2 regions of the Micromonospora sp. NPDC049359 genome follow, and region 2 is predicted to be linked to the other one. Evidence: riboswitches for the same ligand, from Rfam matches in the RefSeq annotation. Region 2 holds a riboswitch; the other holds the start of a gene.
What was found. Region 2 has a riboswitch for cobalamin ahead of cobN (cobaltochelatase subunit CobN). Riboswitches for the same ligand answer to the same signal wherever they lie in the genome.
Positions count from the first base shown of each region.

Region 1: it holds a riboswitch for cobalamin, as region 2 does, so the genes downstream of both, ACIBTX_RS18150 (ribonucleoside-diphosphate reductase subunit alpha) here and cobN (cobaltochelatase subunit CobN) in region 2, are expected to answer to the same signal.

Region 1 is NZ_JBITMW010000007.1:186,816-198,496, reverse strand. It holds gene ACIBTX_RS18170 (GH92 family glycosyl hydrolase) at 1-5,259, shown strand, start outside; gene ACIBTX_RS18165 (histidine phosphatase family protein) at 5,381-5,977, opposite strand; gene ACIBTX_RS18160 (CbtA family protein) at 5,974-6,774, opposite strand; gene ACIBTX_RS18155 (CbtB domain-containing protein) at 6,765-6,968, opposite strand; cobalamin riboswitch at 7,027-7,100, opposite strand; cobalamin riboswitch at 7,288-7,502, shown strand; gene ACIBTX_RS18150 (ribonucleoside-diphosphate reductase subunit alpha) at 7,696-10,023, shown strand; gene ACIBTX_RS18145 (ribonucleotide-diphosphate reductase subunit beta) at 10,074-11,069, shown strand; gene ACIBTX_RS18140 (family 43 glycosylhydrolase) at 11,223-11,681, opposite strand, start outside.
Region 2 is NZ_JBITMW010000014.1:18,051-29,731, reverse strand. It holds gene cobN (cobaltochelatase subunit CobN) at 1-2,920, opposite strand, end outside; cobalamin riboswitch at 3,237-3,366, opposite strand; gene ACIBTX_RS27210 (hypothetical protein) at 3,478-3,600, opposite strand; gene ACIBTX_RS27205 (DUF5919 domain-containing protein) at 3,908-4,798, shown strand; gene ACIBTX_RS27200 (inositol monophosphatase family protein) at 4,774-5,601, shown strand; gene ACIBTX_RS27195 (hypothetical protein) at 5,624-5,959, opposite strand; gene ACIBTX_RS27190 (RNA polymerase sigma factor) at 6,085-6,660, shown strand; gene ACIBTX_RS27185 (hypothetical protein) at 6,653-7,387, shown strand; gene ACIBTX_RS27180 (hypothetical protein) at 7,451-7,957, shown strand; gene helR (RNA polymerase recycling motor ATPase HelR) at 8,084-10,243, shown strand; gene ACIBTX_RS27170 (hypothetical protein) at 10,254-10,916, shown strand; gene ACIBTX_RS27165 (aldo/keto reductase) at 11,001-11,681, opposite strand, start outside.

The DNA of each region.
Region 1 (11,681 bases), on a different contig from region 2:
TCGACCGCCTGGGTGACGTACCAACTGGCCAAGCCGGCGGTCGTCAAGCGGTACGCGCTGACCTCGGCAGACGACGAGCCGGGCCGCGACCCCCGCGACTTCACCCTCCAGGGGTCCACCGACGGCAGCGCCTGGGTCGACCTGGACCGCCAGACGAAGCAGGGTTTCGCCAAGCGGTTCGCCACCAACAGGTACGGCGTCACCAACACGACGGCCTACGGCTGGTACCGGCTGGTGGTCTCCGCGAACTCCGGCGACACTCTCACCCAGCTCGCCAGCTGGGACATCAGCGACGGCTCGGACGTCCGACCGCCGGCCACGCCCATGGTCACCGAGATCGGCCCCGGCCCGGCCGGCGGTTACACGACGAAGCCGGGCGTCGGCTTCACCGGGCTGGCCGCGCTGCGCTACTACGGTGGCGCCCAGACCGGTGGCCGCTCGTACGCGACGAACAAGCTGTTCGACGTCGACATCCCGGTCGGGCCGAACACCCGCCTGTCGTACCGGATCTTCCCCGAGTTCACCGGCCAGGACGCCCGCTACCCGTCCACCTACGCCTCGGTCGACCTGCACTTCACCGACGGCAGCTACCTCAGTGGACGCTCGGCCGTCGACCAGCACGGCAACCCGCTGACCCCGGCCGGGCAGGGCGCCTCGAAGGTGCTCTTCGCCGACCAGTGGAACGCTGTCAGCGCCGACGTCGGCGCCGTCGCGCGCGGCAAGACGATCGACCGCGTCCTGCTGGCGTACGACGACCCGCAGGCCACCGAGGAGACCCTCTTCCAGGGGTGGCTCGACGACGTCGAACTGACTCCGAACCCGGCGACGATCGACGGCTCCCGGCTGACGAACTACGTCGACACCCGCCGCGGCACCAACTCCACGGGCGGGTTCTCGCGCGGCAACAACCTGCCGATCACCGCCGTACCCAACGGGTTCAACTTCTTCACCCCGGTGACCGACGCGACCTCGGACTCCTGGGAGTACGACTACCACCGCGCCAACAACGCCGCCAACCTGCCCACCTTGCAGGGCCTCGCGATCTCCCACGAGCCCAGCCCCTGGATGGGCGACCGCAACCAGATGTCGGTGATGCCGGTGGCCGGCGACGGCCCTCTCACCGGAGCACCCGCCAGTCGGGCGCTGGCCTTCCGGCACGAGGACGAGACCGCACGGCCGGACCTCTACCGGGTCGCGCTACAGAACGGCCTGGTCGCCGAGATGACGCCGACCGACCACGCCGGCATCATGCGGTTCACCTTCGGGCCGGGACCGTCGACCGGAAGTCTCGTCTTCGCCAAGGGCACCTTCACCCTCGGTACCGACAGCACGTTCACCGGCTGGGTCGACAACGGAAGCGGCCTCTCGGCCGGACGTAGCCGGATGTTCGTGTCCGGTGAGTTCGACCGCGCGCCGGCAGCCGTCACGGCGACGTCCGCGACCTTCGACGTCTCGGCGAATCGTCAGGTGACGATGCGGATCGCGACCTCGTTCCTCTCCGTCGAGCAGGCCCGTCGCAACCTCGACCTGGAGGTGACCGGCCGGACCTTCGACGCGATCCGCGACGCCGCCACCGCCGCCTGGAAGGACCGCCTCGGCCGGGTCGAGCTGCGGGGCGCGACCGAGACGCAGCTCGTCACCATGTACTCGAACCTGTACCGGCTGAACCTCTACCCGAACTCGCAGTCGGAGAACACCGGCACCGCCGCCGCCCCCCACTGGCAGTACGCCAGCCCGGTGTCCGCGCCGACCGGCACGTCGACCGCCACCCGGACCGGCGCGAAGATCGTCGACGGGCAGATCTACGTCAACAACGGGTTCTGGGACACCTACCGCACGGTGTGGCCCGCGTACTCGCTGCTCTACCCGGACGTCGCCGCGAAGATCTCGGACGGGTTCGTCCAGCACTACCGCGACGGCGGCTGGATCGCCCGCTGGTCGTCGCCCGGCTACGCCGACCTGATGACCGGCACCAGCGCGAACGTGGCCTTGGCGCAGGCGTACCTCACCGGGGTCAAGCTGCCCGACCCGCTCGCGGCGTACGACGCGGCCGTGAAGGACGCGACCGTCGCGTCCGGACGCGGCGCGGTCGGCCGCAAGGGCATCGAGACGTCGCTGTTCCTCGGCTACACGCCGACCAGCACCGGCGAGTCGGTGTCGTGGGCGTTGGAGGGGTACATCAACGACTACGGCATCGGCAACATGGCCGCCGCGCTCGCCAAGGACCCGGCCACGCCGAAGTCGCGGCGCGACCAACTCAAGGAGGAGTCCCGGTACTTCCTGGAGCGGGCCCGCAACTACGTTCACCTCTTCGACGCCAAGACGAAGCTCTTCCAGGGCCGCGACGCGGCCGGCACGTTCCTCGCCGGTGACCCGCTGGACTGGGGTGGCGTCTACACCGAGACCAACGGCTGGAACTTCGCGTTCACCGCACAGCAGGACCCCCAGGGCCTGATCAACCTGTACGGCGGGCAGAAGGCGCTGCGGGACAAGCTCGACACCTTCTTCGCGACGCCCGAGAACGCCGACCACCCCGGCGGCTACGGCGGCGTCATCCACGAGATGATCGAGGCCCGCGCGGTGCGGATGGGACAGCTCGGCATGAGCAACCAGCCGTCGCACCACATCCCGTACCTGTACGACGTCGCCGGCGCTCCGGCGAAGACCCAGGCGGCCGTGCGCGAGATCCTGCGGCGTCTCTACGTGGGCAGCGAGATCGGTCAGGGCTACCTGGGCGACGAGGACAACGGCGAGATGTCGGCCTGGTACGTCCTCAGCTCGCTGGGCATCTACCCGTTGCAGGCCGGGTCGACCCACTGGGCGATCGGCTCGCCGCAGTTCACCCGGATGACCGTCCACCGCCCGACCGGCGACATCGTGGTCAACGCCGCGAACAACAACAACCGCAACGTGTACGTGCAGAGCGTGAAGGTCAACGGCAAGAAGCAGCGCGACGTCTCCGTCGAGGTGTCCGCGCTCGCCAGGGGCGGAACCATCGACTTCCAGATGGGACCGAACCCGTCGTCGTGGGGCACCGGTCGCGACGCCACACCCCCGTCGCTGACCAGGGGCGACGCCGTACCGCAGCCGTTGCAGGACGTCACCGGGCCGGGCCTCGGCACCGCCACCGTCAGCGGCGGTCCGGACGCGTCGACGCTGTTCGACGACTCGTCCACCACCCAGCTGACGACGTCGTCGGGCACGCCGCAGATCGGCTGGACGAGCCGTGGCGGACGGCAGAAGCCGACCTACTACACCATCACCTCCGGCGCGACCGCGGGCGACCCGGCGGACTGGCGGTTGCAGGGCTCCACCGACGGCCTGACCTGGAGCACGCTGGACGCGCGGGCGGGCGAGGTGTTCCGCTGGCGCAACCAGACCCGGCCGTTCCGGATCGACAAGCCCGGACGGTACTCCCAGTTCCGCCTCGTCGTGACGAAGACGGTCGGCGCGGCCCAGCCGACCCTCGCCGAGATCGAGCTGCTCGCCGGGGGCGACCTCGACCTGGGCGGCGGTGACATCACGGTGACCGCCACCGATGGCGTGCACGCCCGCTCCGGCGCGCCCGCCACGGTGGCCCTGGCCACGGTCACCGGTGGCGTCGCCGACGACTACCGGGCCACGATCGACTGGGGTGACGGGTCACCGGCCACCGAGGGCACCCTGACGCTGAGTTCCCGGGAGGTCTACCGCGTCAGCGGCGAGCACACCTACGCCACGCCGGGCTACCACCAGGCGAGCGTCACGGTGACCGACGGCGTCGGTCAGGGCTCGGTGACGGTCGGCGTCGACGTCGCGTACGCGGCGAACTCCGGCCTCACCGCGGCGTTCGACAGCGTGTGTGTCGGCGACGAGGGCACCCTCGCGGCGGACTGCGACGCGAAGTCGTGGGCGTACTCGCGGGCGGCCCTCGCGGCGGCCGGCGTGACCCAGGGGCAGCGGCACCAGGTGCCGGGCACCGCGCTGGGCTTCACCCTGCCGCAGGTCCCGGCCGGGCAGCCGGACAACGCCACCGGCAACGGCGCGACGATCGCGCTGCGCCTGCCGGCCGACGCCAAGAGCATCTCGTTCATCGGTGCCGGTACGCAGGGCAACCAGGCAACGACCGGCACGGCGACGTTCAGCGACGGCAGCACCGCGAGCATTCCGATCCAGTTCAGTGACTGGACGCTGGGCGGCAACGCCAACGGGACGCCGTCCTACGGCAACATCGTCGTCGCGAAGTCCGCGTACCGGCTCAGTGGCACGAGCCGCGACGGCGCCCAGCCGTTCCTGTTCGCCACCACGCCGTACCAGATCCCGGCGGGTAGGACGCTGGTCTCGGTGACCCTGCCGACGCAGACCGGCGACCCGCGCTCGGCGGGCCGGATCCACGTGTTCGCCGTCGCCGACGACGGCACGCCGGCCGCCGCGCTGGTGACCGCCGCCCCGGGCGACCAGAGCGTCGACGCCGGGCAGGTCCTCACGGCGAACCTCGGATCGGTGACCGGCGGTCTTCCCGACCCGACCGGCTACCACGCCCGCGTCCAGTGGGGTGACGGCACGGTTCCGGACGACGCCACGATCGGTGCGGACGGCGCGCTGAGCGGCCGGCACACCTACGCCCGTGCGGGCGCCTACACGGTGCGCGTCACCGCGTGGGACACGGTGTCCAGCAGCACCGCGAGCTTCACCGTGACCGTCCGGCGGGCCGGGGCGGCCACCACCCTCGCGGTGTCCGGCACGCAGTCGGTCGCCGCTGGGGACGCGGTCACGGTCGTCGGCAGCGGGTTCGCCGCCGGCGAGCGGGTGACGGTGGGCCTCGCGGCCGGCACGACCCGCGAGGTGACGGTCTCGGCGTCCGCGACGGGCACGGTCCGCGCGACCGTCGCGACCTCCGGGGACACGCCACCGGGGCGGTACGCCGTCCGCGCCACCGGCGCGTCCTCCGGTACGCCGGCGACGGCAACCGTGCAGTTGACCGTGGGCTCGACGGACCCGGCCTACCAGCCGCGCCTGTCGTTGCCCACGCCGTCCGCGCCGCGCGGCACGTCGATCACGGTCGACGGCTCCGGCTTCGCGCCGAACGAGGAGATCACGGTCAGCCTCGGCGACGGCCGTCGGGTCGGCACGGTACGCGCGAACGGTGACGGCATCGTCGCCGGCGGGACCGTCGGCGTCCCGGATGCGACGGAGCCCGGGGTCACCAGCGTGACGCTGTCCGGGTCCCGCTCGGAGGCGACGGTGTCCCGACCGTTCACGGTCACCGTCACGAAGTAAGCCGGAAGCACATCAGTCGGGCGGGCCGTGCTCCAAGGCCCGCCCGACACCCGTTCCGGGCCCGCTCGACCGCGCTGCCCCGGATCTGGGGCAGCTCGACAGGAGCCGTGGTAGACCCTCGTCACCCGTTCGCCGGTGCCGGCGCCGCGTCCAGGCGGAACTGCCAGCTCGGGCCGTGGCCGGTGAGTCGGACGATCGCCAGCGGCGCGACGTCGAACTGCCGGTACGTGGCCAGCGGCAGATCCAGGGCGTGCACGAGCGCGACCCGGATCACCAGCGGGTGCGTGACGGCGGTGACCCGTCGGCCGACGTCGCGCTGCGCGTCCAGCCACCGACCGACGCGCTGGCGTACCGCGAGGATCGACTCACCGCCGTGCGGCGCGGCGTCCGGCGTGGACAGCCATTCGCGCAGCGCGTCCGGCCGCGTCGCGGCGATCTCCGCGAGGGACCGGCCCGACCAGTCGCCGTAGTCACAGTCGGCCAGGGCCGCCTCGACGGTGGGCGCGAGCCCGAGAACATCGGCGGTCTCGACGGCCGCCGCCGCGGGGCTGGACAGGCACGCCACCGCGTCGCCTGCACGACGGCCCGCAGCGGCGGGGGACAGGGCGAGGGCGGCACGCCGGCCGCCCTCGTCCAGGCTGTCGTTCCCGCCGAACCGGGCCTGCCGCAGGGCGGCGGTGTGACCGTGGGCGACCAGCCGCAGGCTGGTGGCGCTCACCCGGCCAGTCGTGCGTCGGCGACCGCGCGCTGGCGGTGCATCAGGGCGGCGAAGAGCAGGCCTATCCCGGTCCACAGCACCATCTGGGTGCCGAGCGAGGCGAGGCGGAAGCTCCACAGCAGCGTCGCGGGGAAGTCGCCGGGGACCTCCTGGAACGACGGCAGCGCCACATAGGACACGACGGTGACCAGCAGGAAACCGCCGACCGCCGCGCTGGCCCGCAGCCACACGGGCGCGCGCTCACCCACCGACCGGTAGCCGAGCGAACCGGACCAGACCGCGACCAGGCCGAGTACCACCATCAGCAGGTAGGTGACCGTGCGCTGGTTGATGGTGGACGGGTCGCCGACGGCCGGCGGATTCGGCGGGTACTTGAGGAACGGCACGATCACCGCGCCGAGCAGCGCACCGCCGGCCAGCAACAGCCCGGACCGCCCGTCGTCGGCGGTCCGCCGACGACGGGCCAGCAGGACGTACGCGCTGGCCAACAGGCCGCCCATGGCGGCGCCGAACAGGCCGGTGGCCAGGAACAGGCCGCCGCGTTGGCCGTTGCGGCCGATCAGGGCCTCCTCGCCGTGCTGGTGCCCTTCGGCGGCCTCCTCGGCGTGCTGGTGCCCGTCGGCGGCGGCCTCCGCGTGCGTGGCCGCCTCCTCGATGGCGATGGCCGCCTCGACGTGTGGTTCGCCGACGACGTAGGCGAACGTCCCGGCGATCAGGCCGGCCACCAGGCCGGCGAGCAGCCCGCGCAGCAGGACCGTGACGAACGTGGGTGCGGTGCCGGTGTCGCTCAGTGGCACGGGACACCGAGCAGGTGCCGGCCGTCGTGCATCAGCTCGTGCAGGTACATCCCGCTGCGCGAGACCGCCCCCTGATCGAAGGCGACGAGGTAGGCCAGCAGGGCGAGCACGGCGACGGTGGCCAGGACCGTCCACAGGAGACGGGTCGGGACAGCGGGGTGCGACAGCGGCTGGCTGGACGTGGAGCTGGACATGCGTGAACGAACCTCCTCGGGGATGACGCGTCCCCATCGCAAGGCTGCGGACGACCGAGCGTCCTGGCTCGCGCCCCCCGGGCTGGGGGCCGCTCACAGTGGCGCGACCGCGCCGGATTCTCACCGGCTTCCCTCGCGTCGCCGCAGATAGTGGGTCGACCGTATCGGTGCCGGTTCGCCTCGGTCAAGCCGATGGCGACGGTCGGGGCGGCACCGCCTCGTCGGCCGGCTCCGAGCCGATCGACGAGGGTCGTCATCGGCGACCGCGACACGCCGGGACCCGACATGTGGGGTGTGACAAACGTGCTCGCCCCTATATATGGTGTCGACCGCAGCTGGTTCGTCCACTCCTGGTGAGTGGTCGAGGCAAGAGGGAACCCGGTGCAAGTCCGGGACTGTCCCGCAGCGGTGAGTGGGAACGACCGCCGTCATCAGCACTGGGCCAACGGCCTGGGAAGCGACGGCCAGTAGGTGACCGGGCAGGCCCGGTCGCGCCCGCGAGTCCGAAGACCTGCCAGCGCGCCGCGTACCCGACCCTCGGGTGCGCGGCGGTCCGAGGCCGCGCGGAACGGCTGACGCCACCTCGCCCACGCCCGCGCTGGCCTGGCGTCGACGGCGTCCGTCTCCCCGCGTCCGAGGGCCCTTGAGGTCTCGAACTCCCGAGGAGTGAGTGGTGACAGTCACCCAGGTGGTCCCGGTCAGCGGCGAGGCCGCGCGGCGGACCCCGATGCAGGTGCGCAAGCGCGACGGCGGCACCGAGGCCGTGGACGTGAACAAGATCGTCCGGGCGGTCGAGCGGTGGGCCGACGACCTGACCGAGGTCGACCCGATGCGGGTGGCCACCCGCACGATCAGCGGCCTCTACGACGGCGCGACCACCGCCGAGCTGGACCGGCTGTCCATCCAGACGGCGGCCGAGATGATCGGTACGGAGCCGCAGTACTCGCGCCTGGCCGCGCGGCTGTTGGCCGGCTACGTCGACAAGGAGGTGCGGCGCCAGGGCATCACCTCGTTCAGTGCGGCGATCCGGGCCGGCCACGCCGAGGGTCTGATCGGTGACGAGACCGCCGCGTTCGTCGCCGCGCACGCGGAGACGTTCGACGACGCCGTCGACCCTGACGGCGACCGCCGCTTCGAGTACTTCGGCCTGCGCACCGTCTACGACCGGTACCTGCTGCGTCACCCCACCACCCGGCTGGTGCTGGAGACGCCGCAGTACTGGCTGCTGCGGGTGGCCTGCGGCCTGTCCCGTACGCCGGACGAGGCGGTCGACTTCTACCGGCTGATGTCCAGCCTCGCCTATCTGCCCAGCTCGCCGACTCTGTTCAACTCCGGCACCCGACACACCCAGATGTCCTCGTGCTATCTCGTGGACTCGCCGCGCGACGAGTTGGACTCGATCTACGCGCGCTACGCCCAGGTCGCGAACCTGTCCAAGTTCGCCGGTGGCATCGGCATCGCGTTCTCCCGGGTCCGGTCCCGTGGCGCGCTGATCCGGGGCACGAACGGGCAGTCCAACGGCATCGTGCCGTGGCTGCGCACACTGGACGCGAGCGTCGCGGCGGTCAACCAGGGCGGGCGGCGCAAGGGCGCGGCCTGCGTCTACCTGGAGCCGTGGCACCCGGACATCGAGGAGTTCCTCCAGCTCCGGGACAACACGGGCGAGGACGCCCGGCGTACGCACAACCTCAACCTGGCCAACTGGGTCCCGGACGAGTTCATGCGCCGGGTCGAGGCCGACGAGATGTGGTCGCTGTTCGACCCCGACGAGGTGCCCGAACTGCCCGATCTGTGGGGCGAGCGGTTCGACGCCGCGTACCGGGCCGCCGAGGCGCAGGGCCGCTACGTGCGGCAGCTGCCGGCCCGCGAACTGTACGGGAAGATGATGCGGACCCTGGCCCAGACCGGCAACGGCTGGATGACCTTCAAGGACGCGGCCAACCGGCTGTGCAACCAGACGGCCGAGCCGGGCAACGCGGTGCACCTCTCCAACCTCTGCACCGAGATCATCGAGGTGTCCAGCGACGACGAGACCGCAGTCTGCAACCTTGGCTCGGTGAACGTCGCCGCCCACCTGACCGATGAGGGCATCGACTGGGAACGGCTGCGCGCCACGGTGCGTACGGCGGTGACGTTCCTCGACCGGGTCATCGACATCAACTACTACCCGACCCCGCAGGCGGCGGCGAGCAACCCCCGTTGGCGGCCGGTCGGGCTCGGGCTGATGGGGCTGCAGGACGTGTTCTTCGCGCTGCGGCTGCCGTTTGACGCACCGGCCGCGCGGGAGCTGTCCACCCGGATCAGCGAGGAGCTGTACCTGACCGCGCTGGAGACGTCCGCCGACCTGGCCCGCGACTTCGGCGCCCACCCGGCGTTCGCGCAGACCCGGGCCGCGCGGGGGCGCCTGCAACCGGACCTGTGGGGTGTCGAGGGTACGCAGACCGCGCGCTGGACCGCGCTGCGTCAGCGGGTGCGGGAGTACGGGCTGCGCAACTCGCTGCTGGTGGCGGTCGCGCCCACCGCGACGATCGCGTCGATCGCCGGCTGCTACGAGTGCGTTGAGCCGCAGGTGTCCAACCTGTTCAAGCGCGAGACGCTGTCGGGGGAGTTCCTCCAGGTCAACACGGCTCTCGTACGCGAGTTGAAGGCTCGTGGTCTGTGGACCGAGCAGATCCGGTCGGCGATCAAGCGGGCCGAGGGCTCGGTGCAGTCCGTCATGGAGCTGCCGGCCGACGTGCGGGAGCTGTTCCGTACCGCCTGGGAGCTGCCGCAGCGGGCGCTGATCGACCTGGCCGCCGCCCGCGCGCCGTTCATCGACCAGTCCCAGTCGCTGAACCTGTTCCTGGCCTCGCCCACCATCGGCAAGCTCTCCTCGATGTACCTGTACGCCTGGAAGACCGGTCTGAAGACCACCTACTACCTGCGGTCCCGGCCGGCCACCCGGATCCAGCAGGCCACCGTCAGCGCGGTGCCGCCCGTCCTCCCCGTCGCGGTCGACGCCGAGGCGCTGGCCTGCTCGCTGGAGAACCCCGAGTCGTGCGAGGCGTGCCAGTGACCGTCGCCGACACCACCACGGACAGCACCACCGACGCGAGGACCACGCACATGCTGCTCGACCCCGGGATGGACCTGACTCTCCGTCCGATGCGCTACCCGCACTTCTTTGACCGGTTCCGGGACGCCATCCGCAACACGTGGACGGTCGAGGAGGTCGACCTGCACGCCGACCTCGCCGACCTGGACCGTCTGTCGCCGGCCGAGCGGCACCTGGTCAGCCGCCTCGTCGCGTTCTTCGCCACCGGCGACACGATCGTCGCCAACAACCTCGTGCTCAACCTGTACCAGCACGTCAACAGCCCCGAAGGTCGGCTCTACCTGTCGCGGCAGCTGTTCGAGGAGGCCGTGCACGTCCAGTTCTACCTGAACCTGCTCGACACGTACGTGCCCGACGAGACCGAGCGGTTCGCAGCCTTCGCCGCCATCGAGAACATCCCGTCGATCCGTCGCAAGGCCGAGTTCTGCTTCCGCTGGATCGACTCCCTGCACGACCTGCGGGAGCTGCGTACCCGCGAGGACCGGCGGACCTTCCTGCTCAACCTGATCTGTTTCGCCGCGTGCATCGAGGGGTTGTTCTTCTACGGCGCGTTCGCGTACGTCTACTTCCTGCGCTCCCGTGGCCTGCTGCACGGGCTGGCGTCGGGGACCAACTGGGTGTTCCGCGACGAGTCCATGCACATGGCGTTCGCGTTCGACGTCGTCGAGACCGTACGCGCCGAGGAGCCCGATCTGTTCGACGACGACCTGGCCGACCAGGTCCGCCGGATGCTCACCGAGGCGGTCGAGTGCGAGGTCCAGTTCGCCGAGGACCTGGTGGGCCAGGGGGTGCCCGGCCTCACCCTGGCGGACATGCGCCAGTACCTGCAGCACGTCGCCGACCGCCGGCTCGCCCAGCTCGGGATCGCGCCGCACTACGGGTCGGCCAACCCGTTCGCCTTCATGGAGTTGCAGGACGTGCAGGAGCTGTCCAACTTCTTCGAGCGGCGGGTGTCGGCGTACCAGGTCGGGGTGACCGGCACGGTCGCCTTCGACGACGACTTCTAGAACCCCCACCCCACCCCCGGCCCCGCCCCGTCGATCATGAAGTTGTTGCTCCCCTATCGGCGTATCGGGGGCATTGACTTCATGATCGACGTCGGCGGCGGACGGGTGTGGGGATGGGGTGGGGGTGTTTTTGGGGGTGGGAACCCGGGGGAGTTAGGCGGGGGTGCAGGTGGGGGTGGTGGTCGGAGGGCTGGTTGAGGTGGTGGAGCTGAGGTAGCCGGCGGTGGTCGAGGTTCCGGGCGCGAGCTGGCCGTTGTAGGCGGCGTTCGCGACGGTCACCTGGCTACCCGACTGGGTGAGGGTGCCGTTCCAGACCTGGGAGACCGTCTGCCCGCTGGCGAGCGTCCAGGTGACCCGCCAGCCGTTGAGCGCCGACGATCCGGAGTTGGTGACTGTCAGCCGTCCCTCGAACCCGCCCTGCCAGGTGTTCACCACGGCGTTGGTGACCGCGCAGGACGTCCCGGCCGGGCTCGTCGGCGTGGGAGTGGTCGTGGGCGTCGGGATGGGCGTCGGCGTCGGGTCCGCGGTCGGACTCGGCGTCGGGGTGGGCGTCGGAGTGGGCGTGGTGCCGTTGGCCTGGAACTGCCACCAGTTGAGGTTGAACAGGGTGCC
Region 2 (11,681 bases):
CGGCGAGGTCGGCGGCCACGTGGGCGCGCAGGTAGTTCTCCTCGGCCGGCTCGTTCAGGGCGGCGACCTGCCGGACGGCGTCGTCGAGCAGCGCCACCACGTGCGGGAACGCGTCGCGGAAGAACCCGGAGATCCGTACGGTGACGTCGACGCGGGGCCGACCCAGCTCGGCGGTCGGCACCACCTCGACGCCGGTGACCCGCCGGGACCGCTCGTCCCACACCGGCCGGCAGCCGATAAGCGCGAGCACCTCGGCGATGTCGTCGCCCTGCGTCCGCATGGCGCTGGTGCCCCACACGGTCAACCCCACCGAGCGGGGGTACGCGCCGGTGTCGGCGAGGTGCCGGGCCAGCAGCGAGTCGGCCAGGGCCACGCCGACGTCCCAGGCGTTGCGGCTGGGGATGGCCTTCGGGTCGACGGAGTAGAAGTTCCGGCCGGTGGGCAACACGTTGACCAGGCCCCGGGTGGGTGAGCCGGACGGGCCGGGCGGCACGAACCGGCCGTCGAGCGCACCGAGGGTGTTGGTCAGCTCGTCGGTGGTGCGAACCAGCCGGGGCACCAACTCGGTGGCGGCGAAGCGCAGCACCTCGGCGGCGTCCGGGATCGGCTGGCCGGTCACCTCGGCGACGACCGCCTCGGCCGTGTCGGCGGTCCAGCCCAGGGTCTCCATGCCGACGACCAGCCGCCGGGCGAGGGTTTCGATCAGGTCGATGGCATCGGCGGCGGTGCCGGCCGGCCCGTCCACCGCGTCGGTCAACGCGGCCGGCAGGGCGATCCGCCGGCCCGGCATGGCAAGCAGTTCCTGTTCGTCGAGGCCGTACGCGGTGGCGAGGGCCTGCCGCAGGCCGGGCAGGGCCTGGACGCCACCCCAGATCTGCGGGGCGCGCAGCACCGCGAGGACCAGGTTGACCCGCGGCTCGCCGGTGGGCGCGTCGGCGAGGATGTGCAGGCCGTCGCGGATCTGCACGTCCTTGACCTCGCACAGGTAGCCGTCGAGGTGCAGCACGAAGTCGTCGAAGTCGTCCGCGTCGGGCATCGCCTCGGTGTGCAGGTCGTGGTGCAGCTCGGCGGCGCGGACCAGGTCCCAGATCTGCGCCCGCACGGTCGGCACCTTCGCCGGGTCGAGCGCCTGCACGGTGGCGTACTCGTCGAGCAGTTGCTCCAGTTTGGCCAGGTCGCCGTAGGTCTCGGCGCGGGCCATCGGCGGCACCAGGTGGTCGATGACCACGGCGTGCGCCCGCCGCTTGGCCTGGGTGCCCTCGCCGGGGTCGTTGACGATGAACGGGTACACCAGCGGCAGGTCCGCGAGGACCGCGTCGGGCGCGCAGCCGGCGGCCAGGCCGAGGCCCTTGCCGGGCAGCCACTCCAGGGTGCCGTGCTTGCCCAGGTGCACCACGGCGTCCGCGCCGAAGCCGCCGTCGGAGACCGGCGCGGCGAGCCAGCGGTACGCGGCCAGGTAGTGGTGGCTCGGCGGCAGGTCCGGGTCGTGGTAGATGGCGATCGGGTTCTCCCCGAAACCACGCGGCGGCTGGATCAGCAGCGCCACGTTGCCGAAGCGCAGCCCGGCCAGCACGACGTCCCCGCCGTCGGTGTACAGCTCGCCGGGCGGCTCGCCCCAGTGTTGCCGCATCCGCTCGCGCAGCTCGACCGGGACCGCCTCGAACCAGCGCCGGTACGTCTGCCCCGGTATCCGCGCCTCGGCGGCGGCCAACTGATCCGGGGTGAGCCACTCCACGTCGTGCCCGCCGGCGGCGATCAGCGCGTGGATCAGCGCGTCACCGTCCGTGGGCGGCGGCGTGCCGCCGAGGTCGTAGCCCGCCTCGGCGAGCGCGGCGAACAGCCGGACCGCCGAGGCCGGGGTGTCCAGCCCGACGGCGTTGCCGACCCGCGAGTGCTTGGTGGGGTACGAGCTGAGCACCACGGCGATCCGCTTGTCGGCGTTCGGCACGTACCGCAGCCGGGCGTGCCGCACCGCGATCCCGGCGACGCGGGCGGCCCGCTCGGGGTCGGCGGCGTACACCGAAAGACCGTCGGCGTCGACCTGCTTGAACGAGAACGGCACGGTGACGATCCGGCCGTCGAACTCGGGGATGGCCACCTGCATCGCCGCGTCCAACGGGGACAGTCCGGCGTCGCTGGCGGCCCACTGCTCGCGCGTGCTGGTGAGGCAGAGCGCCTGGATGACCGGCACGTCCAGGGCGGCGAGCGCGCCGACGTCCCAGGCGTCCTCGTCGCCGCCGGAGGAGGCGTCGGCGGCGACCGCGCCGCCGGCCGCGAGGACGGTGACCAGCAGCGCGTCGCAGCGGGCGAAGAGCCCGAGGGGGCCGGCGCCGGCCGTCAGCCCGCGCAGCGAGCCGCAGAAGATCGGCAGGGGGTTGCCGCCGGCCGCGCGGACCGCCTCGGCCAGCACGTCGACGAACGCGGTGTTGCCGGCCAGGGCGTGCGCCCGGTAGAAGACGATTCCGATGGTGGGCCGACCCGGTTCGGTGGGGTGCTCGCCGTGCACGCCGTACGCCGGGGTCGGCGCGGGCGGTGCGAACCCCTCCCCGGTGAGCAGGACCGTGTCGGAGAGGAACCGGGCCAACTCCCCCAGGTTGTCCGGGCCACCCTCGACCAGGTACGCGAGGGCCTGGGCGACCACCCCGGACGGCACCGTGGAGACCGCCATCAGCTCCGCGTCCGGCAGCGCCTCGCCGCCAAGGACGACCGTGGGCACGCCGCTGGCGAGCACGGCGGCGAGGCCGTCCGGCCACGCCTGCCGACCGCCGAGCAGGCGTACGACGGCGAGGTCGACCCCGTCGAGCAGGGCGGGCACCTCGTCGGCCGCCACCCGGGCAGGGTTGGCGAGCCGGTAGTCGGCGTCGCTGGCGCGGGCGGCCAGCAGGTCGGTGTCGGCGGTGGAGAGCAGCAGAATGCGCACGGCAGGCTCCGGACGGTAACGTCGGCGCGCTCGCGGAAGCGGTTCGGCGACGACGTGCGGGTGGGCGCGGGGTTCAGCGGGCACCGCGACCCGGACCGCTCACCGGCACGGGGCCGGCGGCGACGGGTGGCGTGGCGCGGAACTCAGCGGGAAACGACGCCCAAGCGAGCGGATGCCGGCGCGGTTGTGCGGCCGGGTCGGGGCGCGGCGGTGCGACCGCCGCTCGGGGTACGACGGTGCTCGTGGGTGCGCAAGACGCCATGCGTCATCGGGTCCTCCTCGGGTGTCCACGCCCTGGGGTACGTCCCGACGGCCGAAGTATCCTGGCTTCCGGATCGACGCTCTCCCCCGGCCTTCCAACCGCAGACACACGGCCGTGACTCGCGAGGGGGGATCACTCCCCGGTGACAGTGGCGGGACCGCGTCGGATTCGCACCGACTTCCTTCACTGCCGTCAGGCCGCGAATGCTGCCACACCCTCGCGCCGCCGGTCAACGCGGACCCCGGTGCCGCCCGGTCACGAGCACCACATTGACCTGCGAAGATATCGGGGCGAGTCACTCATGGTTGAAGCGACGCGGCCGGCGAGTCAACGACAGCCAGCCGAGGAAACGCGCGTGCATCAGGGCAAGGTCGGGGCGACCGCCGAGACCGTACAAGTCGTGGATGGCCTCGTTCATGCAGGACGTAAGGTAGAGGGCCAGCGCCAGCGAGTGACCGTAGAACTCGGCGACGAGATCGAGTTGGGCGCGGGAGCATGGCCATGCTGCGGCACAGTTGCGGCACAACCAGGCGGGGCGCATGGGCAGGTGGGGGCGGGACCGCAGACTCACACCACGACCCTGCTCACCACAACCGCAGCGATCCATCACGGCGGGTGAATCCTCGATGGATAACTTTCATCCGCCCTCTGGATGTCCTCCCGGCATGCCATCCCACTACTGGATAAGCTGGCCCTCGGCCCTTGTAGCAGGAAGGAAGCCAGCCGTGAGCGTCCGCACAACTGCCACGCTTACCACTGACGACCTGCTGTGGGACACCACTGACATGCTCGACGCCCTGGCCGCTCGTAACATCGCTCAGGTATTCCGCCTCGTCCAGCGAGCCACCCGCGCCAGCCAGACCACTCTCGGCGTCGCCACCGGCCTCAGCCAGGCTCAGATCAGCGAGATCACCAGCGGTGCCCGCCGGGTCAGCAGCATCGATGTCCTCACCCGCATCTGCACCGGCCTGTCCATGCCCCGCCACGCACGAATGACGCTTCTCCTCGGCGAACGCGAGCCGGCCCCGGACCTCGCCGGACACCAGCTCAGCACGGCCGTACGGAACCAATGCGCTGATGTCAGCGCGATCTATTCCAGCCGATCAGATTTTATGGCGGAGCTGCCCCCGCAAGCCCTTTTCGACCATGCCACGGACATCCGAGCGGCCGGGCTGTCACTGAACCTCATCTGTCAGCAGTACGGCGACAATCGCCTCCTGAGACTCCTCGCCGCCGGCACCCGCCTCCGCTGCCTGTTCCTTGACCCGGCCGGCGAGGCGATCAGGCGGCAGGAGCGGGAGGACGACTATCCAGATGGGCACCTCAGCGCGCTCACCGAACTCAACATCCAGAACTTGGCCCGCCGCATTCGTGACCGGCTCCCGGCGGATGCCCGGGACAACCTCACCATCGGCGTCTACGACGAATCCATCCGCGCCAACGTCCTTCTGATCGATGGTCGACTCTGCGTTGTCCAGCACTACCTACCGCAGATGCGCGGTGTCGACTGCCCGACGCTGGTCATCGAGCGCAGCGCCAGCCCCAGCCCTTCCGGCCTCTACCCGATATTCGACGAGATGTTCAACTCGCTGTGGGAGCGCAGCCGCCAGCTATGACCGGCTACGCGCACCTCCTCCCTCTCGCACAGGAGGCCGTCGACCTGGCCCACGACCTGATGCGCAGGCTCCAGCCCGGTGCGCTGACCTTCAAGGGTGACCGCGACATGGCCTCGGACGTGGATTACGCCATCGAGCGAGCGGTCCGCGAGCATCTGGCCGCCAAGGCGCCTGACATCGGTTTCCTCGGTGAGGAGTACGGCAGCAGCGGCGACACCAGCGCGCTGACCTGGGCACTCGATCCAGTCGACGGCACCGTCAACTTCATCCACGGCTCGCCCCTGTGCGCGATCTCTCTCGGCCTCATCCACCGCACACACGCCGTCCTCGGTGTCATCGACCTTCCGTTCCTCGGCACCCGCTACCACGCCGTGCAGGGGCACGGCGCCTATGCCGACAACCGGCGCATCCGCGCCAGCCAGGTCACCGATCTGCGGGACGCCGTCGTCGCCATCGGCGACTATGCGGTCGGTGCCGAGGCCAGCCGGAAGAACACCGAGCGACTCGCCATCACCGAGCAGCTCACCCGACACGTCCAACGGATACGCATGCACGGGTCAGCCGCAATCGACCTCGCCTGGTTGGCGCACGGCCGGATCGACGCGTTCGTCATGCTCAACAACAACCCGTGGGACACCGTCGCGGGCGTCGTCATCGCCAGGGAGGCTGGCGCGCTGGTGGTCGACATTGACGGCACGCCCCACCACGTGAACGCTGGCGCCACGATCGGCGGCGGTGAGCTGATCCTTCCACCCGTCCTCACGCTCATCCAGCGATCACTCGCGCAGGCGAAACCCGCTTGAGCCCGGTTACGGCCTGACCGGCTCAGCGGGCGTGGCGTTCCGGGTGGGCCCGATTCCACACCCGCATCCGCTCCGGGTAGCCGGTGCGGGCCGCCTCGTACAGCGGCACCGCGTGTTTGCGGGCGATGTCGCCCGCCGCCCGGGGTGTGCCGGTGCGGCGACGGATCCACTCACCGTCGTAGGCGATCGCGACCACGGTGGTGTCGGTGGCGGTCGTCTCCGGTTCCAGGTAGAACTCCACCCCTCGCCGGCTGGCGACGAACGCCTCCAGCGCGGCGAGGTCGTCCCGGGTGGCCTCACGGTCCAGCTTCGTCGGGGTCGCCTCGCCGCCGCGAGACCGCCGGTTGAACCAGCCCATGCCCAGCCCCTCTCCTTCGACGCCACTCCCAGTTCAGCACCGATTCCTGGCAATAGGCTGCACGGCGGGTGGGAGAAATCTGACTCCGCTGGGGCGGAACCCGACGGGCGCGGGCGGTGTCATCAGTGCGAGTCCGACCGGAGGTACCCCTGGACGACGACGTGCTCGTCACCCGCGCCCGAGCCGGTGACCTGGAGGCGTACGACCTCCTGGTCGCCCGGCACACCGCGTCCGCGTACCGGACGGCGGTGCTGCTCGGCGCGGGTTCGGACTCCGAGGACGTCGTCCAGGAGGCGTTCGTGAAGGGCTACCGCAAGCTGTCGCGCTACCGGGGAGAGTCGTCCTTCCGCTCCTGGTTGCTCGCGATCGTCGCCAACGAGACCCGCAACCTGCACCGGTCCCGCACGCGCCGGGAGGGCCTGGTCCTGCGGGCGGCGGCGAACCCCCCGCCCGAGGTCGCCGAGGATGACGCCGTTGACGCCGTCCTGGCCGGCGAGCGGCGGGCCGCGCTGGTGGCGGCCCTGCGGCAACTGCCGGTACGCGACCGCGAGGTGATCGTCTGCCGGTTCTTCCTCGATCTCGGCGAGCAGGAGACGGGCGTCATGCTGGGCTGGCCCCGGGGAACGGTGAAGTCGCGTACCTCACGGGCACTGGCGAAGCTGCGCGCCCTGCTCGCCGACGAGGAGGTGCGTCATGGATGACCTCGCCCGGGACGGCCTAGAGGCGGAGCTGCGTGACCTCGGCGTCTGGTTGGACACGCCCGCCACGCCGGACGTGACCGCACGGGTGCGCGACCGGCTCGTCGGGGACGTACGCGGGCGACGTCGGTGGCGCTCCCTGGCCGCGGCGGCGCTCGTTGCCCTGCTGGTCGCGGCGCTGCCGCCGACGCGTGCGGCCGTCGCCGACGCGGTCGGCGAGGTGCTGCGCTTCGCCGGCGTCGGCATCGTCACGTCGTCCACGCCGTCGCCGCCCGAGGACGAGCCGTCGCCCCTGCCGTCGCTGCGGATGGTGGGGCTCGACGAGGCACGGCGGGCGGTCCGCTTCCCGATCCGGGTGCCGGCCGCGCTCGGGCCGCCGGAGCGGGTGTCGGTCGCCGACCCCGACGGCACCGGCGCGTACCGGGTCGCGACGCTGCTGTACGAGGGCGGCGGGGTGCGTCTCGACGCGTTCGACGGTCGTCTCGACCTGACCTTCCACAAGCGGACCAGCCGGCCGGGTGCGGAGTGGACGCAGGTCGACGGTGACTTCGCCGTCTGGGTCGACGGTCCGCACGTGCTGTCCTACGTCGACCGGTCGGGGCAGATCCGCCGGGAGACCGCACGACTCGCCGCGTCGACCCTGATCTGGGAGCAGGCCGGCGTGACCTACCGGCTGGAGGGCGCGCGCAGCATGGCCGAGGCGCTCGAGATCGCCGGCTCGCTCCCCTAGGAACCCGCCCGGCCCGACCGGTGTCTCTCTGGTACGGGACACGTCCTTGTGGGAGGGAGCGAGATGATCACTTGGGGCAGGTTTCTGCTGGGGTCGGTTCTGGTGCTGGCGGGCTGCGGCACGGCCGGTGACGGGCCGGCGACGACTGCCGGCGGTCCAACCACTGCGGCGGTCGGCTGCGCGTCGCGGGTCGAGACGGGGTCGCTGCCCGACTGGGCGGACGAGGGGTTCCACGGGGACACCCGCATGCCGCACGTCTTCGGCGCACGGGGTGAGATCGTGGCGGTGCTGTTCGGCCACCCGCTGGCGCAGGTCCGACCGGACGCGTCGAGCAACAAGATCCTCTGGGTGGCCCGGCCCGCCACGACCTCGCCGCCCCCGGGCGCGTCGACCACCCTGAAGATCATCGCCACGTTGGACGGCACCGACACGCGAGTGACCCACGAGGTCGCCGGCGGGCCAGCGCCGTCGATCATCGACATGCCGCGAGCGGGGTGCTGGCATCTCGACCTGAGCTGGGGCGGGCGCGCCGACACGATGGATCTCGTCTACGCCGAGCGGAAGCCGTGACGACGAGGAACAACCCCTCCCGCCATATCCAACATATACCGCATGGGGGGACTTGCGGCAAGGCCCCCGCTGTGCCGCAGAATGGCCCGTCCAAGGCCATGACCTGCGCAAACGGGAGCCATGAAGATGAACGTGTCGTCGGCGGCGGCCAGTGTGTTCGACCTCCCCGAGAACCTCGCCGCCAAGGCCGACCCGGCGCTCGTCGCCCGGGACGAGCAGCACTTCGCCGTGATCGCGGCGAGCCTTCAGCGGTCGATCGCCGACCTGTCCGACCGCCTGGACGCCGAGCGCCGGGCACCGGCGGGCAAGGGTCGGCAGGCGGTCGTCCGGGACGAGGAGGTCCGGCGGCTGACCGCCCGCCTGCGTGCGCTGCGCCGTTTCGGTCTGGATCTGTGTCTCGGTCGCATGGTCCACGCGGACGACCCCGAGCCCGTCTATATCGGACGGTTCGGCCTCAGCGACGGCGATGGCCGCCGGCTGCTGCTCGACTGGCGTTCACCGGCCGCCGCGCCGTTCTTCGGAGCGACCCACGCCAACCCGATGGGCCTCGCGAGCCGACGCCGGTATCGCTGGACCCTCGGCCGGATCAGCGACTACTGGGACGAGGTGTTCACCCCGGACGGGTTCGAGGGGCACGCCGCGCTGGACGACCAGTCGGCGTTCATCGCCAGCCTCGGCGGCAACCGCTCCGCCCGGATGCGCGACGTGCTCGGCACCATCCAGGCCGACCAGGACGCCATCATCCGGGCCGGATCACGCGGCGCGCTCGTCGTCGACGGCGGTCCGGGCACGGGCAAGACCGTCGTCGCCCTGCACCGCACCGCGTACCTGCTCTACTCCGACCCGCGCCTGCGGCAGGGGCGCGGCGGGGTGCTGTTCGTCGGGCCGCACCAGCCCTACCTGGCGTACGTCGCCGACGTCCTGCCCAGCCTCGGCGAGGAGGACGTGCAGACCTGCACCCTGCGGGACCTGGTACCGCAGGGCGCCTCGGCCGCCGCCGAGAGCGACCCGGAGGTGGACCGCCTCAAGTCCTCGCTCGGCCTGGTACGGGCGATCGACGCGGCCGTCCGCTTCTACGAGGAGCCGCCGACGACGGCGCTGACCGTCGCGGCCGGCGACACCGACATCCGGCTGAGCGCCGACGACTGGGCCCAGGCGTTCGAGGCGCCCGGATCGGGCACCCCGCACAACGAGGCCCGCGACGAGATCTGGGACGAACTGCTGAGCATCCTGCTCGGCAGGTACGACGGCGACGAACCCGAGGACCTCGTCCGCGCGTCGCTGCGGCGCGACGCGGAAATCCGTACCACGGTCAACCGCGCCTGGCCGCTGCTCGACGCGGCCGACATCGTCGCGGACCTGTGGTCGGTGCCCGCCTATCTGCGCAGGTGCGCCCCCTGGCTCGGTCCCGACGACGTCCGCCGGCTCCAGCGCGCCGACGCCCGCGCGTGGACGGTGTCCGACCTGCCGCTGCTGGACGCGGCACGACAGCGGCTCGGCGATGCGGAGGCGTCAGGGCGTACCCGCCGCCGCGACGCCACGATCGCCGCCGAACGGGAACGCATGGCGACGGTGGTCGACGAGCTGATCGAGGCGCACGCCTACGACGACGGCGAGGGCGTGCTGTCGAGCCTGCGCCAACTGGACCTGCAGGACGCGCTTGTCGACGAGGCCGTGCTGCCGGGCGTCGCCGCGGATCTGCTGGCCGGCCCGTTCGCGCACATCGTGGTGGACGAGGCGCAGGAGCTGACCGACGCGCAGTGGCAGATGCTGCTGTCGCGGTGCCCGTCGCGCAGCTTCACGATCGTCGGGGACCGGGCCCAGGCCCGGCACGGATTCACCGGGTCGTGGCGCGAACGGCTCGCCCGCGTCGGGCTCAACGAGGTGACCCTGACCTCGTTGACCGTCAACTACCGGACGCCCCGGGAGGTCATGGCGCAGGCCGAACCGGTCATCCGGGCCGTACTCCCGGACGCGAACGTGCCGACCTCGATCCGCGGCAACGGGATCCCCGTCACCCACGGATCGGTGCGCGACCGGGACGCGATCGTCGACGGCTGGCTCGCGGAGCACGCCGAGGGAATCGCCTGCGTCATCGGCGACCCCACGTTCCGGCCGGCGACGAGTCGCGTCCGGTCGCTGAGTCCGGAACTGTCCAAGGGGCTGGAGTTCGACCTGGTCGTCCTCGTCGATCCGGAGGCGTTCGGTGAGGGCGTCCAGGGGGCGGTCGACAGGTACGTCGCGATGACGCGCGCGACCCAGCGGCTCGTCGTGCTCACCGATTAGGCTGCCGGACGTGCCAAACGACGTGCGGGAGGCGGCGGCGCACAACAACGCGCAATGGTGCGACGTGGTGTGCGCCAGCCACGGCCTGGTCGGCCGGATCGACGCCGACGCGTGGTCGGTGCCCCGCCGCTCCCCGCCCTGGTATCCGGACGCGGTCACCCTGCGCCCCGGCGTCGACCCCGAGGCGCTGCTCGCGCGGATCGACGCCGGGGCCGGCGCGTCGGTGAAGGACAGCTTCGCCGACCTCGACCTCGCGGCGTACGGGTTCCGGGTCCTCTTCGACGCGCAGTGGATCCACCGCCCGCCGACCGATCCGCCGACCGGCGTGCCGCTCGACCGGGTCACCACGGCGCGGGGGCTCGCGGAGTGGGCGAGCGCGCACGGCGGTGGGGAGCTGTTCCGCCCGGCGCTGCTGGCCGACCCGGGCATCCGGGTGCTGGCCCGGCACGACGGGCGGGGCGCTGTCGTGGGTGGGGCGGTGGTCAGCGGCGACGATCCGTCGGGCGTCTCCAACCTGTTCAGCACCAGCGACGATCCGGACGAGATCTGGCTGGCGATCTCCGCCACCCTGCCCGACGTACCCCTGGTCGGCTACGAGTCCGCGCCCGACCTGCCCCCGGCCCGCCGAGCCGGCTTCCACCCCGCGGGCCTCCTGCGCATCTGGCTCCGTTGATCATGAAGTTATTGCCACGACACGCCGACATCGATGGCAACAACTTCATGATCAACGCCGGCGGGACGGGGGTGGGGGACGGCGTCAGCCCAGGCGGGTCAGGTCCTCCGGGGTCAGGTCCAGGGACGCGGCGGCTATGTTCTCCTCGAGGTGTGCGGGGTCGCTGGTGCCGGGGATGGCGAGGACGTGCGGGCCCTGGTGCAGGGTCCAGGCCAGGCGTACCTGCGAAGGGGTGACGCCGTGGTCGCGGGCGACCGCCTCGACGGCCGCGCCCGGCGCGGCGGTCGCTCCCGCCTCCCGGGAGGTTCCGGCCAGCGCGAAGAACGGCACGTAGGCGACTCCCCGCTCGCCGCAGGCCCGGACGAAGGCGTCCTGTTCCCGGTAGGCGTCCAAGCCGTAGTTGTTCTGCACGCAGACCACCGGCGCGATGCCGGCCACCTCGTCCAGCTGCTCGGGCCGGACGTTGGACAGCCCGAGGTGCCGGATCAGCCCGGCGTCGCGCAGCTCGGCCAGGGCGCCGAACCGCTCGGCCAGCGGCACCGCCCCCGGCCCCCGGCCGAGCCGTAGGTTCACCACGTCGAGCTGGTCGCGGCCGAGACGACGCAGGTTCTCCTCGACCTGCGCGCGCAACTGCGCGGGGGTGAACGCCTCGGTGAACCCGTCCACCGGGTCGTAGCCGAAGCCGACCTTGGTGGCGATCACCAGATCCTCGGGGTACGGGGCGAGGGCCGCCCGGATCAGCTCGGTGGCGTACCGGGCGGGACC